DNA from 3 places in the Paenibacillus sp. FSL L8-0663 genome. Region 3 is predicted to be linked to each of the others. Evidence: predicted binding sites of a transcription regulator. Region 3 holds the regulator's gene; each other region holds the start of a gene.
What was found. Region 3 encodes LexA, which represses DNA repair genes until DNA is damaged. Its sites were predicted from a motif close to CGAACATATGTTCG; they were not measured.

Region 1 (5,547 bases), 470 kb from region 3:
GTTGACGCCGAGTTTCGAGTAGAGAATCGAGCAGTAATTGCGGATCGTTCCTTCCGATAAAAATAGCTTGGCGGCAATCGATTTGTAGCGCAGACCGCTCGACAGTTGCTCCAGAATCTCCATCTCGCGTTTCGTAAGCCCGTACGGGTAGTTTCCCTGACTTGAACCGATTTTCTCCAACTGCTCACGTTGACGCTTCATCTCTTCGAAAACTCGCGTAGCGACCGATTGGTCGATCCAGGTTCCTTCATTATAAATAAGTTTCAAGGCTTCCTTCATCTCCCGCGGATGAATCGACTTCAGCATGTAGCCTTCTGCCCCGCGCTCCAATGCAGTTGCTGCCTGCGAGGAATCCTTAAACGTTGTCATGAATACAACCTTCATATCAGGCCATCGTTGTTTCATCTCAACTAAAGCTTCAAATCCCGCCCATTCCTTGCATACGAATATCCATTAGCGAGGGTCAGACGGCAACTTATCAAGCTATCAATAAAGCTGCCAATACCGACAATATTTTATCGTAGGAATTCGCAAAAGAACCCAAGAAAGAACTCAACGAGAAAGAAAAGAAAGCATCGGGAAGAAGTCAAACACGTCATGGATCAAGTAGTTACCAACAAAAGAGTTCCAAGTGTCGTGGCAGGCGGGCTACAGGATGGGGAACGCTGGTCCTACGCAACGGGTACAGCCAGTTTCGAAGTACCACGCCCGGTGGAGCCGGCTCACAATAAAATAATCAATAAGGAGTTTGGCCGTTAAGTTTAAAGCCGACATCGCGTCCTTTATTTGAGGGCGGATGTCGGTTTCTGCTGTGATTAACCGTCGTTTCATGCAATCGAGGCACAAATGTCCGCATTCAGAATAAAACGATAGATAAGATTCACGAGGGGCATAACGACGGCGTATTTTATATTCGGTCGGTCAAGCTCTACTATCGACTTCTTTACCACTCCCGCCAACAGATGGTTTACCGCCAAAATCGTAAAATAGGTTAGACGCAAATTCGATATAGAGAATAAGAAGAGATATATGGATTTTTAGAAATACATAGTAGGTATAGACAACGTAATATTACTAACCTACACATTGCACCAGACTACAATTTCTATTTAAAAAAGACTTCAAGGAAAATCAAACATTAAGACTATTGTACAAAAATATCAGAATTTCGTATATGTTATTCCGCTAACGGGATACGTTAGTTCAATGGAACAGCGACAGTCTAGGACATTATTTTCTCGTACTGGTTGTCACTGTTCCAATTTCAAAGTCCGTCTAAAACTTATTTTATGGAGACTAGCGGTATGACAATTCGAAAGATGCATAGAATAATGTCGATACAATCGTATGGAACAATATAGGAGATGAATTTGAGGGAAAGAAACTTAATCATTATTCAAAACTTGATCTAACCAGGTGAATATGCGGTGGTTAGCCAATTTTAATGCTCCAAAATTTTCATTTTATCCCTCTGATTTTGTATTTTCGTCTAGTCTATCAGACCTAGGAATATTTTTCTAGGACAAAAGTTTTGGATGCGGTATACAAAAAGCCTTGTCTAGAACGTATGTTCGGAATATAATTTCTACATAATACATCAGGAGGCTACATACATGTCGAAAAAATTAGAAGGTAACGGCTTATGGGAAAGCAGCAGGATTATCATACCAGAACACAAGGAAGCATACTTAAAACTCATGAAAGACCGTCAGCGGAGAGGCAAGCCGGAACTTGACGATCAGGAAGTCCAGTTGATCGAGCAAGCGCTTATAGAGTCCTACAACACACGTCAACCTATAACACTAGTGGTTTTTAGCCCGTTCGGTGACGAAGAACTCACAGGTGTAATCACGTCTATAAATACTGCTCGCAGGGAAGTGAAACTGTTTCGTGGCGAGGATGATTTTAGTTGGATCAAGTTGGAGGATATATTTTCAGCAAGTATCTAGCAAAAATCTAAGGGGAGTAAATATTCTACTGACGTTATCCAACAAACAAGAACTGTTTTCAACCGCCTTACTTACGATAATTCAGTCGGAGTCTTTCTAGGAGCATTTGACGCTGGTGTTTTAGCTGATTAATTAAAAAACAGAATTCTCATATCGCAATCGAAGACTTCCTGATGACGATGCGCTACACCCGCATCAAGTTAAAGAAAGAGGCATACAGATTGGTACAAGACTACTATGGGGAAGCCTACTTTTACAGAAAATCCTGATGAGCTCCAACAACATCGCGCTGGACCAAGGTAACTTTTTCTTCACTAACGGTCCATTTGTTGTGCAAAAAATGGACCGCTAGCGAAGAAAGAAATCAATTCAGGTTAATGAAACAATTCTATGAGCTCTTGCTTGTGTACTTGGAAAATTAACAAAAGAGGCAGCGGGATTCCTGCCTCTTTTGTTATTATTCTACGTCTGAGAAAAGCGGAGTGGACAAATAACGCTCACCTGTATCAGGTAATATGACCACGATCGTCTTGCCTTTGTTTTCTGGAAGCTTCGCAATTTGTGTTGCTGCATAAACCGCAGCCCCAGAAGAAATACCAACAAGCAGCCCTTCTGTTTTGGCAAGCAGGCGTGCAGTTTCAAATGCATCTTCGTTTTTAACTTTGAAAACCTCATCCACATATTTTTCATTAAAGTTATTTGGAATGAAACCAGCACCGAGTCCTTGTAGCTGATGTGAACCTGGAGTACCCCCAGACAGCACTGGTGAATCGAACGGTTCGACGGCTATCACTTTTACAGAAGGTTTTCGTTCCTTCAATCCCTGGCCAACGCCCGAAATAGTTCCACCTGTACCTACGCCCGCAATAAAAATATCTACACCGCCATCCGTATCATGCCAGATTTCTACAGCTGTAGTTATGCGGTGGATTTCTGGATTGGCAGGATTGCTAAACTGCTGTGGTATGAAAGAGTTTGGTGTTTCGGCAGCCAATAGTTCAGCACGCTTGATAGCGCCTTTCATCCCCTCGGATCCCGGTGTTAACACAAGCTCAGCACCGAACGCAGTCAAAAGCTTGCGACGTTCGATACTAAACGTTTCAGGAAGTGTAATTATAAGTTTATATCCAAGAGCCGCAGCTGCAAATGCAAGTCCGATTCCAGTATTTCCACTCGTTGGTTCGATAATAACGGAGTCTTTATTGATTAAGCCTTTCTCCTCAGCGTCTTTAATCATAGCATATCCAATGCGGTCCTTAACGCTACCAGCCGGATTGAAATATTCCAACTTAGCTACCACGTTTGCCTCAATATTTTGGATTTGGCTGTAGTTCAACAGTGCTAGCAAAGGAGTATTTCCAATTAATTCAGTCAACTTTTGGTGAATTTTAGTCAAAATTATCCCTCCAAACAATTAATTCATATCTACTTACTGTGACATAGATATTATCACGAATTTTTCTTCATAACCATGTTCTGTTAATTCATAGTGAGGAGCGGGAACGGATGGAACAGTTTAAACCTAAGGTACTACTCATAAAAAAGTAGTCCAAGCTTATTCAGAACCTGAGAGTCATTAAGAATGTATACAGTGTATCCTTTTACCTGCTAACCTAGTGGTCGGCGGATAATGAATTTGTATTTAGTAGAAGGCAAAAAGAGCGGTAAGGAATTAATCCTTCTGCCTCACCGTTAACATACGGGGAGGCGTTTTTGTTTTGGCAAGCTTACGGTGTATCAATTCGCGCCATCAAGTCGCTTTTGTGAGAGCTTACGACTAAATGCCTACAATACGAAGTAATTTATGTTCTTAATAAGGATATCGATACATCATCTAAAAGAATTGTGGCAAAGGTATCCTCTGCTGTAACACGGAACACTAAATCTCTGGAAACAGTTCCCGAATTTCCTGAGATTGAGAAAGTGAGGGAGGATATGACAGGGGCTGCGCCTTTTCCACTTTTCTTTGGTTTCATTTGAATTAACCCTCTTTCTGTAGACATATTTGCTACACTAGTAGTTTATGAAATATGAATAAGAGTGTTCATAGAGAAGAGAATACAAAAAAGACCGTCTATTGACGGCCTTTTCTATGTTTCGACTCGAAATATATCGTGGAGGCTATCTATGCTATAAAAAGGATAAAATTAAGTAGATCTATGCAAAAAAATAGAAATTATAGGAATACAAGAAAAACGAAATAGCTAAAAACGAAAGAATCAGCGTCGCGGTGTATACCTTTCTTAACAATGTAGCCTCCGAAACGTTACATTTTCTTACAGCAAGATAGGCAGCCGGTACAAAGGCAAGCCCAAGTACCCAGAAAAGGATAATATTGAAATTGAAATTGGACATAGGCTGATAGGGGTCGCCTATCAATTGGATGCTTGAAGCAATGAGATTGACGATCACAAGCAGACCCAGCAAGGGTATTACGGTTACACTGTCAGGCAAGGGAAGCCGTGAAGCACTCTTCTGCTTTCTTGCGTCCTTGAGCTTCCGCAGCCATCCAATAATACCGAAAATAGACCCAAGCGCAAACCAAATACCGCATCCCCCGACCAGAATATAACTGAAGATGGATGTTTGCAGGAAGGATATCGGCAATTGGTCATCGATCACTCCATATGACAACTGCGTCACTTTACCATCGGCATTGGTTAAGAAAAAAAGACGGCTGATGTTTAGGCCCGCGTGATCATAAGGAGTGCTCCCGGGAGTCACGCGTTCAAAAAAATAGGGTTTGGTTTCTACATAATCAACATGAATATTCATGGATGGAATACTCAGAGTGATTCCGCCATTGCCGTTGGCTGTGACCACTTCTTCCGCATTGGATAATACGGGTATAAGCTTCAATATACCAGATGATACTGCGCGAGCAGAACGGTATTTTCCCTCCACATCCGCGCTATGCTTCAACGTGCTGTCCGCTTGCGGAGTAGCGTGGGAACCCCCGACAAACAGGTCAATGAGTTCGCTTCTTGCCCCGGACATTTCATTTTCCACATTAGTCAGAATACTGATCCCAAAGTTTTGATCCGGCACGATAGAGACCAGAGAGGAGAATGAATCTGTATTTCCACCGTGATCGATAACACGATAATCTCCCGCGAACCGTTCCCAAAAGCCATGGGCATTCCCCGGAAGCTCGGGATAGTGGGTATACGAAGCCTCATGCATTTCTCGCAAGGTTTCATTCTTGTTGAACAGCGAATATTTTAAGGAATGGTCCATGTTCAGATGAGCAAGCATAAAATGAGCCATGTCCTCCGAAGTAATGTTTAACGCACCAGCCGGCACATCATTAAAGAAAACATTCGGCTTTGCCACCCAGTTTCCATCCTTCTTGAAGTAGCCTGTTGCTTTATGTTCGATAACCTCTGGAATAAGATCATACCGTTGTGTAAAGTAAGAATGTTTCATGTCTAGAGGCTCAAATATATGTTTCTGAATATAGGTTTCAAAAGGCATTCCGGATACACGTTCTATAATATAACCGGCTAGGTTGGTCCCATAGTTGGAATAAGCAATCACTGTTCCAGGCTCATAAATCTGTTGAGGCTGATTTTCTGGTGCGACATGCTCCTTGAGAGGC
Region 2 (5,547 bases), 630 kb from region 3:
CTCGTTCGTTTAATGCCGTACGCTCCTGCTCATTCAGCACACCGTCCTCATGGAACACAGCCGGCATCACACCTTCGTTCATACCTAGCACAAAAGCATGTTGAATACCGGTCACACGTGTACGATCCGTGTTTCCGACTAGAACCTGATCCAGAGCTGGCGGAACAAGTCCCATACGGAATTCAGCCAATCCCGTTTCCAGCACACCCGCAAACAAAGAGGTATCCAGCCTCTCGTCACCCATCATTTCGACGATTTGATCCAGTAGTTCAAGCACTGCATCCCATACCTGACGATGCTCCTTGGCCTGCTCAGGATTTCCTGCTTCCTCTGCCTGATGAATGAAGGCGTCCAGCTTGTGGCCAATTTCTGCATCCTCCAGTAACAGATATACCGCTTCACACTTCTCAAGTGCAGTTCGTGCCTTGCCCACACGTTTCTCAAACGCACGTAAAGGCGTCACGATTACATCCCGACACAGCTCCATCAAATCCAACGTTTCATCCCGCCTACGGTTCCGTTCCTGCTCCTCCAGCTCCAGTGACAAGCTGGGCACAGCCTGCCACGGGCGACCGTCTGTCCAACGGCTACCTTGTATTCCGCAGGCCAGTACATAGTTTTCCAGACGATCCATCTCCTCGCGGCTCACCCGACCATCCAGCGGCAGGAGAAGATCTGTTTTGACCGCACGGAATACATCCTCATATCGCCAGCGTCGCTGCACGATATCCAGTGAAGCCCGAATCAATTCCACTAAGGGATGATGCAATACACTTCTCCGCTGATCCAGAAATACTGGAACCTCATATTGTTTGAATATCGGTTCCACCCATGACTCATAATCTTCAATATGACGCACAAACAAGGCCATCTCCCGATAACGCGCGCCCTCATCTCGGGCTAAACGACGCATTTCGCGTACAGCCCCTTCCAACTCAGCGCGGCGATTCGCTGCAGCATACAGTTTTATGCCTTCCGGCTGTTCTTCTGTCCACTGCTCTCGTAGCTGCTGCAGCCGCATCCGTTGTTCCTGATTCCGTAACCCTGTACGATATTCAAAGTTAGCCTCCAAATACGCCAACGCCGGACGCTCCTTAAATCTCGGCGGCGGATCAGGGCGAAGTAATTGTGTCTGCGTCTCTATCATTAGCTCGTCTGCCATTCCTTTGAGCTTTACATACGTAGCCGCCGAAGGATGAAACAAATCCAGCTCATGCGGAAGCTGTCCGTTCTCGTAGCTGCGGTTGCAAGTCAGCGCCACCGTCAATGAAGAGGCATGCAGCATAAGCTGCTCCACAACCTTATATTCATGTGGTGTAAACCTACGGTAGCCATCCATCCAAATATCTGCCCCACGCACAAGGGAAGACTCAGCAATCTGTTCTGCCAGCATGCGCAGCGTATCTTCACCATCGATATATTTAAGCGTCAGCTCTCGTTCAAAATCCTCATAGATTAGACTGATATCTTTGAGCTTGCCGCGCAAAATCGGAGTTGACTCTCCTGCAGCGTTCATTCGCTCCAGTTGCTCGGGTACAGACCGAGTATCATTTCCATACTGCTTTAGCTCCGTAAACAATGTATTCAACCGATCCACAAAGCCGAGCTGGTCTCCCGAATCCTTAAACAAACTCAGTTCATCCTTGCGACGACGAATAATTTTATATAAAAGCATCTTCTTGCCTTCTTCCGTTACAGGCACCAGCGCTGAACCCCCAGTTTCCTGCATAACTAAATAGGCAAGACGGTGAAATCCCATCACTTGGGCGCGCACCGACCCCTGAATACCGTTTCCGGCTTCTGTAAGTAACGCATGCTCAGAAGCAAATGACGATTGCTCCGGTACAAGTAACAGCATAGGCTTACCTAGCGGCTCCTCGCGTAACATAGACGTCATTTCATTGCGGATTAACGTACTTTTACCACTCCCAGAGCGGCCAATCAACAAACGGACCGACATGATGCGGCCTCCTTTCCAACGAACAACATTCTATTAAACAGTATAGCATATCAGGCAAGAGAGAAAAGAACGTACGTTTGCCATGTTGTAGCAATTCTTTCTCCCTCTAAAAAATAAATCAGTCCCGCAGAATGGCTTGGTGCACGCCTTCTCTACAGGACTGATTTATACCTAAAACGAGTTTATTTTACCTATTTAATCACCAAAAGGGCGATTGACTTTGACTTTGTATGAAACTACAACTGTGTCCGGCTGCGCACCTCAAAGATGGCGAATTTCAAGTAATGGCCTTCCTCCACACCCAAAATTTGAGGATGGTCCTTACCAGCTGCTCTCCAGTCTACCAGACGAAGGATTTTGCCGGCATCTGCCGCTGCTTCCTTAATGGTGTCCAAAAACAACTCCGGCCGCATGTGGAACGAGCAACTCGCTGTCACCAGATAGCCGCCCTCATTAACGAGCTTCATCCCGTGCAGGTTGATATCTTTATATCCACGTGTAGCCCCTTTGACAGCGTTCTTCGTTTTGGCAAAGGCTGGCGGATCAAGAATGACCACGTCAAAGGTGCGTCCGCCACCCGCTGTCAGCGGCTTAGACGTATCTCCTTTGCCCCCGGCTCGTGCATTGCGTTCCTCTACACCTTTCACCTGATTACGCAAATATTGAAAAGCATCGTCGACGACAAACTCGACGCGTTCCTCAAAACCGTTCAGCTTGACATTGTCCCGCGCACTTTCAATCGCATGCTCAGAAATATCAAGACAAGTTACTTTTTTAGCACCATATTTACAGGCATTGAGCGTAAAGCTTCCCGTATGTGAAAAACATTCCAATACGGTTGCGCCGTCCCAGAATGGGAATTCAACAACCTTACCACTTTTATTCACTGGCTTCATGACCGTTGTGGTAGCGTCCCCTGAGTCTGTAGCAACTTCTTGTAGCGTAATTCCACTACGTGCTCCCCAACCTGTCATCAACGGTGCTATGGCCGCACGATTTTCACGCTGGTCAAAGAAATAACCCGTCTTCTGGCCCTCTACGATATCAACCTTGATGTGCAGGCCATTTTCCGTCACCACTACATGACGCGGGCAATCACCGTACAAAGGACCCTTCGTTTGTTTCAATCCTTCCAGCTCTCGGATGGATACATCACTGCGCTCATATATACCAACAGGACCCAATACTTCAACGAGCGCATCCCTGATTTCTTCCCTGCGCCGATCCATGCCAAGCGTTAACAGCTGCACAACCAACACATCACCAAAACGGTCTACAATCAGTCCAGGCAAAAAATCAGCCTCACCGTACACCAACCGATAAGCGTCTCCCCCGGTCACAAAACGTTCGCGGTGCTCCAGGCATTTGCGAAAGCGTTGGGCAAAAAAGTTTTGATCCATTGCTTCTAGCGGCTCGTAGGACATCACACGCACTGTAATTTGTGAAGCTGGATTATAGTAGCCTGACGCCAAATAACGCCCCTGATGGTTAACGATACTGACCAAATCGCCTGCCTCTGGCTCCCCTTCGATCTTGGCTATTTCGTTTTTAAACACCCAAGGGTGTGCGTGCTCCAGCCTTTTTTTACGGCTGCGTTCTAATATTACTGAAGGCAAAATCCTTCACTCCTATTCTTAAGTTACTCAAAGTCCTTAAAAGTGCGGTGTTCGATGGGGCGCGGCTCCGCGGATCATTTGATCTTACGATCGCTGTTGCACGGGGATTCTTTGGATTTTATAAATGATTTTAATGGTAAGAATCCCCCTAGGTTTATACTTCCGAAGCAGCTTTCCTTTGGAAAGCTTTCAGGCGAACGCTCTCGCTTCTCCAGATTCAAATGATCCGCTTCGCTACTGCCCGCCTGTATATCGGCGTCACGCTTTTAAAGCTTGTGAAGATACTACAAAAATTATCGTTTTCCTAAAAAGAGCTTAGCCATGCTTGTCATGGCTGTCCTCGACAGATCATAGGCTGTTACATAAGTATTTTCACCTAGAAAAGGGGGCTATGCCCGTGCTTATACATGTTATACTCCCGCTGTGCGGCGGACTGTTTATTTTTTTGGGCGGGATGAAGCTGATGGAAGCAGCCCTCCGGCATTTGGCCGGCCCCTTCCTCACCCGTTGGCTGAACCGCGCCACCGTTTCCCCTTGGCGGGGTATGCTGTTCAGTTCAGGCATTACCGCCCTGTTGCAAAGCAGCACCGCTGTAACGGTGCTGACGATCGGACTGGTCAACGCCGGGCTGTTGACCTATGGCCGCACGCTCGGCATCATTCTCGGCACCAATATCGGTACCTGTCTCACCACCGAGCTGATGGGGCTCCAGCTTGGCAAGCTGGCTGTTCCGCTGCTCTGCGGCTCACTGCTCTGCTGGAGCGCCGCCGTACTGTGGGGAGAATCCGTCTCCGTTCGCCAGTACGCGTCTGCCGGAATTTCACCCGGCTCCAATGGGCTTAGCCGTCCGCAGGCTGCACAATATATCAGCCTCGTATTTGCTGGATTTTCGCTGATTCTGGCGGGTATCCGCGTAATGCAAACGGTCGGCCCATGGATTGAGCAGGCCGGACTATTCCGCTGGTTTCTTGATCACGCTGCGGCCAACATGTGGTGGGCCTTCGCTGCGGGTGCCTGCCTGACCGCACTGGTTCACAGTAGCGCAGCCGTTATTGGCATGGCGATCAGCCTTGCCGCTGCGGGTGCCTTGCCAGCCGATGTAGGGATCGCCATCGTCATCGGCTCCAATGTAGGCACCTGCGTGACCGCCCTGATTGCCGCTGTTGGCGGCAGCGTGTCCGGCAAATTTGTAGCCTGGTCCCATGTGCTGCTGAACGTAGGCGGAGCCTTGCTCTTTATGCCGTTGATCCCTGGGCTAGAAATGGCCGCCGCCTGGATATCTACCGAGCCCGGAGCCAAGGTAGCCCATGCCCAAACCCTATTTAACGTCATTAGCTCTCTACTGGTCTTGCCTCTGTGCTACCTACCTGTATGGACTCGTTTAGAGGATCGTATATCTCCCCACAGAATCAAACGTTAATTCCTAGCATGGACAGCGCCTTGCTCAAAATGACATCATTATTGTCATATCCGCCCTGGCGCTGGAGAAGCCATGCTTCCTCAGGCTTATGCCATGCAACTCCCTTAATTTCTTCGATTTGTGCCTGTAAATCCCCATCTAGTGCCTCTACAAGATAATAGTGTACTTCTTTATCCACTTCCCCAAATTCCGGATGCTGATACGTATAAGCAATCATATCTACATGCTGGATAATCCGCCCGTTCAACCCTGTTTCCTCGCGAATTTCACGTAAAGCCGTCTGTTCGATTGTTTCTCCCAACTCCATTTTTCCTTTAGCCAAGGATACCTTGCCATATCGGTCAGTAATGAGCTGAATTTCAAGCTGCTCCTCCTGTTTGCGAAACACAACACCGCCTGCGGAAATTTCCTTTTTTGCTGCCATCCTGTAATCTCCCTTCCTTGCGCAACAAGGATTCCGTCCTCTCTGTAAGGAAAGGCGAAATCCTTGTTTGCCATCTCTATTGCCTTTTCAGGCTTTTTTTGTTCTTACAGAGCTGTTTGCAGCCCAT
Region 3 (5,547 bases):
GCATAATTACGAATTTATCCTTGTGTAAATAAAAAACTCCCTCTGCTCTGTGACAATCGAGCGAAGGGAGTTTTCTTAATACTCGTTTCTAAAGGTGTAGATTTCTTACTTTAACGACTGAATAATTCCATCCAATTCAGACAGATGCTTGATTTGAAACTTCGGCTTGATCTCTGTGGTATTGGTTTTGGCGTTTCGGTTCACCCACACCGAGTGAACACCTGCTGCCAACGCTCCTTGAATATCAGTCGTCAGCTTATCTCCTACCATTAAAGCATGTTCGGGCTCAATACCAAGAAGCCCCAACGCATGCTGGAATATAGACGGATCCGGCTTGCCTCGACCAAATGAACCTGAAATGACCACATGATCAAAGAAAGGAGCTAATTGAGGAACTCCATCCAGTTTCTCCTGTTGTAAATCAGGGGAACCGTTTGTCAACAATAACAGCTTGTACTGTCCCTTCAATTGTTCTAGAATTTCAAACGTTTCTTCATATACATGGGGACGCGCGCGTCTTTCCGAAGCAAATTGGGTAGCCAGCTTTTCCGCCAACTTCTCATTATCTATCCCTAGTTGCTGGAGTCCTCTGCGCCATGATTCCTTTCGATAAACAGGGGCCAACTGTTCCAATTGACGGAATTCAGGCTGCTCACCTGCTGTAAAATTCGCCCACAATCCTTCAAACGGATTAATGCCGATCATTTGAGTAAAACTAAAGGTTTCATAGGATTCATACAAAGCGCGTGCTTCTTTACGTACGGCTTCCTCCAGAGCTTTTGGATCAACACCTGCTTCACGGGAGCCTGTTTGACACGCTGCATCAAATGCCTCTTCTACACTACGTTCATCCCACAAAAGGGTATCATCAAGATCAAACATTACCGCCTGAATCGTCATCTGAATTATCCACTCTCTTTCCACAGTATATGTACGCCTATTTGCTTGATTAAGCATTTGAATCGTTATGTGTGCCCATATTAAGCAAGCGGCCGCAGCATGTTATATGAAATAACATCATACGGCCTTTGTTACAGAGCTACAGGCTAAATCAGTTATTTCTTGTCAACCTGTATCTGATTGGATAGCGCAAACTTCTCAAGTCGCTCTGCAATGGCATCCGTGTCATAGCGACCTAATGATTTTGTGAAAATAAAATTACCACCCTTACCTTTTCTTTCAACGGTTACGTAACCCTTTTCAATCTTGATGGCTTTCATGTCCCCTGCCGTCATTGGACGTTCTCTACCACCTTTCAGCATATAGAGAGTATCCTTTCCCACTTTCAGATAAGGACGACGGATAAAAAAGATAACAGCCAACATCAAGTACAGGCCGAATACAAGCCAATCCATCCCTCGCATACCGGTCTTAGTCAAAAAGTAACTCATAAGCATGTACAATACAGAAAGACCAGCCAGCATAATTGGCACAGTAATGTTACGGCCACGGAAAATATCCATTGCAGAACCTGCGCCGCTAATGGTTTGAATACCTTGCTTTTTGCGCGATTTATTTAAATGCGCTGTGTTTTTGCGTACTTTTCTTTCAAATGATCGGGCCATCTCTCAATTCCTTCCCAGATATATTACATTAAAACAATTGCCTCAAAGCTGATCTATATAGATACCATGAGAGGTACCTAAAACAAAAGGCAAATTGCAGGCTTGGGCGCTTTAACAACATTAATGCTTCAGCCCGTCATTTCCCTTCGATGTATCATCGTCCACAAATTCAATCGTTTCAAGCTGCTGCCGAAAATTACGGCGAATGTTACCTAAATAAATTTCTCGAAGATTGGCGCGCTCTGTGGCTTCCTCTTCCGTCAAACCCTCGGATTTTGCTTTGCGCGCTAATTCATTAATGCGCTGTACCAAGCTGTCTATATCCAAATTGTGTCCCCTCCATAAAAGCAAAGATATAATACACTTTGACATGTAGAAAAGAGCTTGTCAAGGCTCCCGCATTACGCTCCCTGACAAGCTCTAATAGTCAATAGATCATAAGTCAGGAAGCTTGAGTACCTGACCTGCCTGCACTCCCCGATCCTCTAAACCGTTAATCCGCACAATTCCTTCTATATATACCCGTGTATCCATTCGTTCCGGTTTATGATTCGCGGCAATCTGCCACAACGTATCCCCAGGTTGTACCGTCAGTTTAGTCACTTCTTCCTTGGAAGCTGAAGGAGCCGCGAAAACCGTAAGTACACCTGCTCCTGCAATCCAAGCAACAATCACTATAATAAGAAGCTTAAGTAAAAGAGTATGGGTAATAATCTGCATAAAACGCGCCCTACCCTCTTTTCGGGTCTCCTGTAAATTTTCTATATTCATTGGAAAAATACTTTGATAGGTGCTATATTTCATCATGGCTGTGTCCTCCAAACGTTTGTTCTTATGTTTTCACAATATAACACGAACGTTTGTTTTGTTCAATAGAAAAGAGAACAAAAGTTCGCAATTTTTTTAGGGATTATTTAGAACTTATGTTTGTACGAACGGAGGTTCTATGCTATAATTTTCCCAAACGTTACTAAATGGGGTTGATACGGTATGTCTAAGATTTCGAGCCGCCAGCAGGCCATTCTTGAATTTATCCGCAATGAAGTGCGTCTAAAGGGATACCCCCCTTCTGTACGCGAAATAGGCGAGGCTGTCGGATTGGCCTCCAGTTCTACGGTTCACGGTCATTTGGATCGCTTAGAGAAAAAAGGACTCATTCGCCGCGATCCTACAAAACCACGGGCTATTGAGTTACTCGGTCAAGACGAATCGGATAACAGCAACTTGATTAATTACTCCATTAGTCGTGTCCCCGTCGTCGGCAAAGTAACCGCTGGTCTTCCTATTACGGCGACAGAAAATATTGAAGATTACTTTCCTCTTCCCCAACACTTTGTTGGTGAGGATAAAATATTCATGTTATCTGTTGTAGGCGAAAGCATGATTGAGGCTGGGATTGCTAACGGAGACTATGTAATCGTACGTCAGCAGCAGACCGCTGATAATGGCGATATTGTTGTAGCTATGACAGATGAAGACGAAGCTACAGTTAAAACCTTCTACAAAGAAAAAGATCATATCCGGCTTCAACCTGAAAATCCAGCCTTTGAACCGCTTCGTCTGACACACGTCAGTATTTTGGGCAAAGTTGTAGGACTCTTCCGGGACTTCCACTGATTTCTCGTTCTTCCTTCCCCGTTATTCTATCCCCTAATACAAAACCGGCTGCCTAGGGCAAGCCGGTTTTGTATTGTTATTATGCTTACTATGTATCTCACAACTATTCTTTCCTTTTTGCAACCTATTCCTATTGTATCTACTATAAAATCAGCCTCATCATCTCAAATAATCCCCCACTGATCTTGAACAGCTATACTGTTATGGGAAAAACTAATAGATCTTTCTTTCTTTTAGCTAAATATGGTATATTAATTACTCATAGCTCTGTAGGAGGAATTAAATGAAAAAAATAATAATTTCAGCGTTTGTTATGATATTTATCGTCGTAAGCTGTGCAGTTCCAACAATGGATCATTTGTATGCAGAAGAGAAATCACACATAACAACCTACGATCGTATTCAGTACATACAAATACTCATCCATTTCAGGTATTTAGAAAAGCAACTTGAAGCTGTAATTTCCGAAAGAAATAATTACCCAGAGGCCAGCCAAGAATATAAACAGCTCTCAGAACAACTGAATCATATTCTTGCCCAAGAGGCATACTACGAAAAAAAACTTAACACCCTTAATAGTAAATAATTTTCATACAAACTGCATATTATCTTTATTCTACACATTAGACTCATGCCGACCTGCCTGTAACATCTCCTGCAACGTAAAGTTGAAAAGGCGAAGACAGGTTCGCATGAGTTTTTTTGTTAACCTTTAGGGATATAGGTACTAGCTTCTTTTTGCTTCTAATAGATTTATGCTGATACATTACTATCACAATTGACATATATATATAGCAGAACTAAGCAAAGGAGATATGCAGATGATCAGAAATAGAGTTAAAACGTATAAGCATCGCATCGGGAAAAACAGATATCTGGTCGTTAAAGTCTTTCAAGCCGCAGCTGCTAAAACAGGAAGCGGAAATGCACTAGCAACCAATGCCTTGAATATCAAAATTTCCAAGCGTAAGCATAAACGCCACTAAGATTCAACCGCACCTTCATTTCTTGAAGGGAGGTGATATTATGAGCAGAAGACATTGCAGACGTGATTTAAGAAGAAGAAGATTGAACATCCGTTCCAATCAAAGAGCCACTGCGCGTGCAAGAGGTAACGCACTGGCTGTTAATTTGTTTAGCGTAAACGATAGACAACGCAGACGTTAATAATTGTTTCCATGCAAAAAGCGGGAGGAATTCTTCCTGCTTTTTTGTGTTAAATAGCACACCTAACTACTGCTATGAATCATTTAAGCAAGCGGAGGGGGATCTAAAATATCACACATAGTTGAACAGTCGCTACTATTTTACTCTTTTATAAATCTAACAGACAGGAAAAAGTGGTTCTCTTTTAGAATAATGTGCATAGAGAAATTAAACCAGAAGGAGACAAGCCATGATAATTAAAATGTCACTTTCAAATATGGGGGATTTTAAAAAGTCAAATGAGAATAACGGCTTTATTGTGTCAGGAAAAATTATACCTAAATACGAGAACAACATTTGGTCATATATATAAGAAAGTTTTCCCGAACCATATTTTAAACAGTATGAGGATGATGACGTCGATATCAGTTATATTAATGAACAAGGAAAATCTATTTTTTTATATTATGATGAGAACGACTGTGTTGGGAAAATTAAACTTTGTACTTATTGGAATGGCTATGCTCTAATTGAGGATATTGCCGTTGCTAAAGACTCGAGACACAAGGGAATCGGAGCAGCCTTATTGAGTAAAGCAACCGAGTGGGCTAAGCAGAATAATCTTGTTGGCCTTATGCTTGAAACACAGGATGTGAATATTTTAGCTTGTCGATTCTATGCTAAAAATAACTTTGTAATCGGCGGAGTTGATACTATGCTATATTCTAACTTTTCCACAGCCCATGAGAAAGCGATTTTTTGGTATTATAAGTTTAAGTATTCAAATTAGCCTATCCTTCTGTAATAAGGCCGAATTTAAAAACAATACCATCTTGTACGCACACTTTGCATTGCTACTTTTCCCGTATCTAGTAAAATCAAACTGATCAGCACACAAAACTCTGCCGACCAATTAAGGTTAGCAGAGCTTTTGATTTATTTTTAGAGTATTCACTTACTTCAAACGTGAGGATGCGATCATTTTCAGCATGTAATCCTTTTTTGCTCTTATCAGGAATCTGAAACTGAACGTTTATATACAATAACAGATAAAATCCCGCTAATTATAATGACCACTGAAAAAATCAATAACATATTGCTATATAAATAAGCAGATGGAAAATTAATGATTGGTATAAATTTTTGATGAATAAGACGTATTGACAATAAGCCTCCTACAACTGAAATCCCCGTTCCTTCTGATAAAAAGCTTATAAAA

Region 1: the regulator LexA is predicted to act here: its motif matches at 1,561-1,574, upstream of MKY75_RS15680 (YolD-like family protein).
Region 2: the regulator LexA is predicted to act here: its motif matches at 2,027-2,040, upstream of addB (helicase-exonuclease AddAB subunit AddB).

What each region holds. Positions count from the first base shown of each region.
Region 1 is NZ_JBBOYM010000001.1:3,603,731-3,609,277, reverse strand. It holds partial or broken gene MKY75_RS15690 (LuxR C-terminal-related transcriptional regulator) at 1-457, opposite strand, end outside; partial or broken gene MKY75_RS15685 (serine hydrolase domain-containing protein) at 562-720, shown strand; gene MKY75_RS15680 (YolD-like family protein) at 1,614-1,949, shown strand; gene cysK (cysteine synthase A) at 2,407-3,345, opposite strand; gene MKY75_RS15670 (hypothetical protein) at 3,752-3,925, opposite strand; gene MKY75_RS15665 (serine hydrolase domain-containing protein) at 4,107-5,547, opposite strand, start outside.
Region 2 is NZ_JBBOYM010000001.1:3,763,048-3,768,594, forward strand. It holds gene addB (helicase-exonuclease AddAB subunit AddB) at 1-1,960, opposite strand, end outside; gene MKY75_RS16420 (class I SAM-dependent rRNA methyltransferase) at 2,197-3,576, opposite strand; gene MKY75_RS16425 (Na/Pi cotransporter family protein) at 3,974-4,996, shown strand; gene MKY75_RS16430 (NUDIX hydrolase) at 4,986-5,420, opposite strand; gene mtaB (tRNA (N(6)-L-threonylcarbamoyladenosine(37)-C(2))-methylthiotransferase MtaB) at 5,525-5,547, opposite strand, start outside.
Region 3 is NZ_JBBOYM010000001.1:3,135,374-3,140,920, forward strand. It holds gene MKY75_RS13400 (1,2-dihydroxy-3-keto-5-methylthiopentene dioxygenase) at 1-6, shown strand, start outside; gene MKY75_RS13405 (HAD family hydrolase) at 106-900, opposite strand; gene MKY75_RS13410 (hypothetical protein) at 1,056-1,565, opposite strand; gene MKY75_RS13415 (DUF896 domain-containing protein) at 1,686-1,892, opposite strand; gene MKY75_RS13420 (LysM peptidoglycan-binding domain-containing protein) at 2,001-2,369, opposite strand; gene lexA (transcriptional repressor LexA) at 2,556-3,182, shown strand; gene MKY75_RS13430 (hypothetical protein) at 3,466-3,768, shown strand; gene MKY75_RS13435 (hypothetical protein) at 4,004-4,168, shown strand; gene MKY75_RS13440 (hypothetical protein) at 4,209-4,349, shown strand; partial or broken gene MKY75_RS13445 (GNAT family N-acetyltransferase) at 4,579-5,118, shown strand; partial or broken gene tet (Tet(L)/Tet(K)/Tet(45) family tetracycline efflux MFS transporter) at 5,340-5,547, opposite strand, start outside.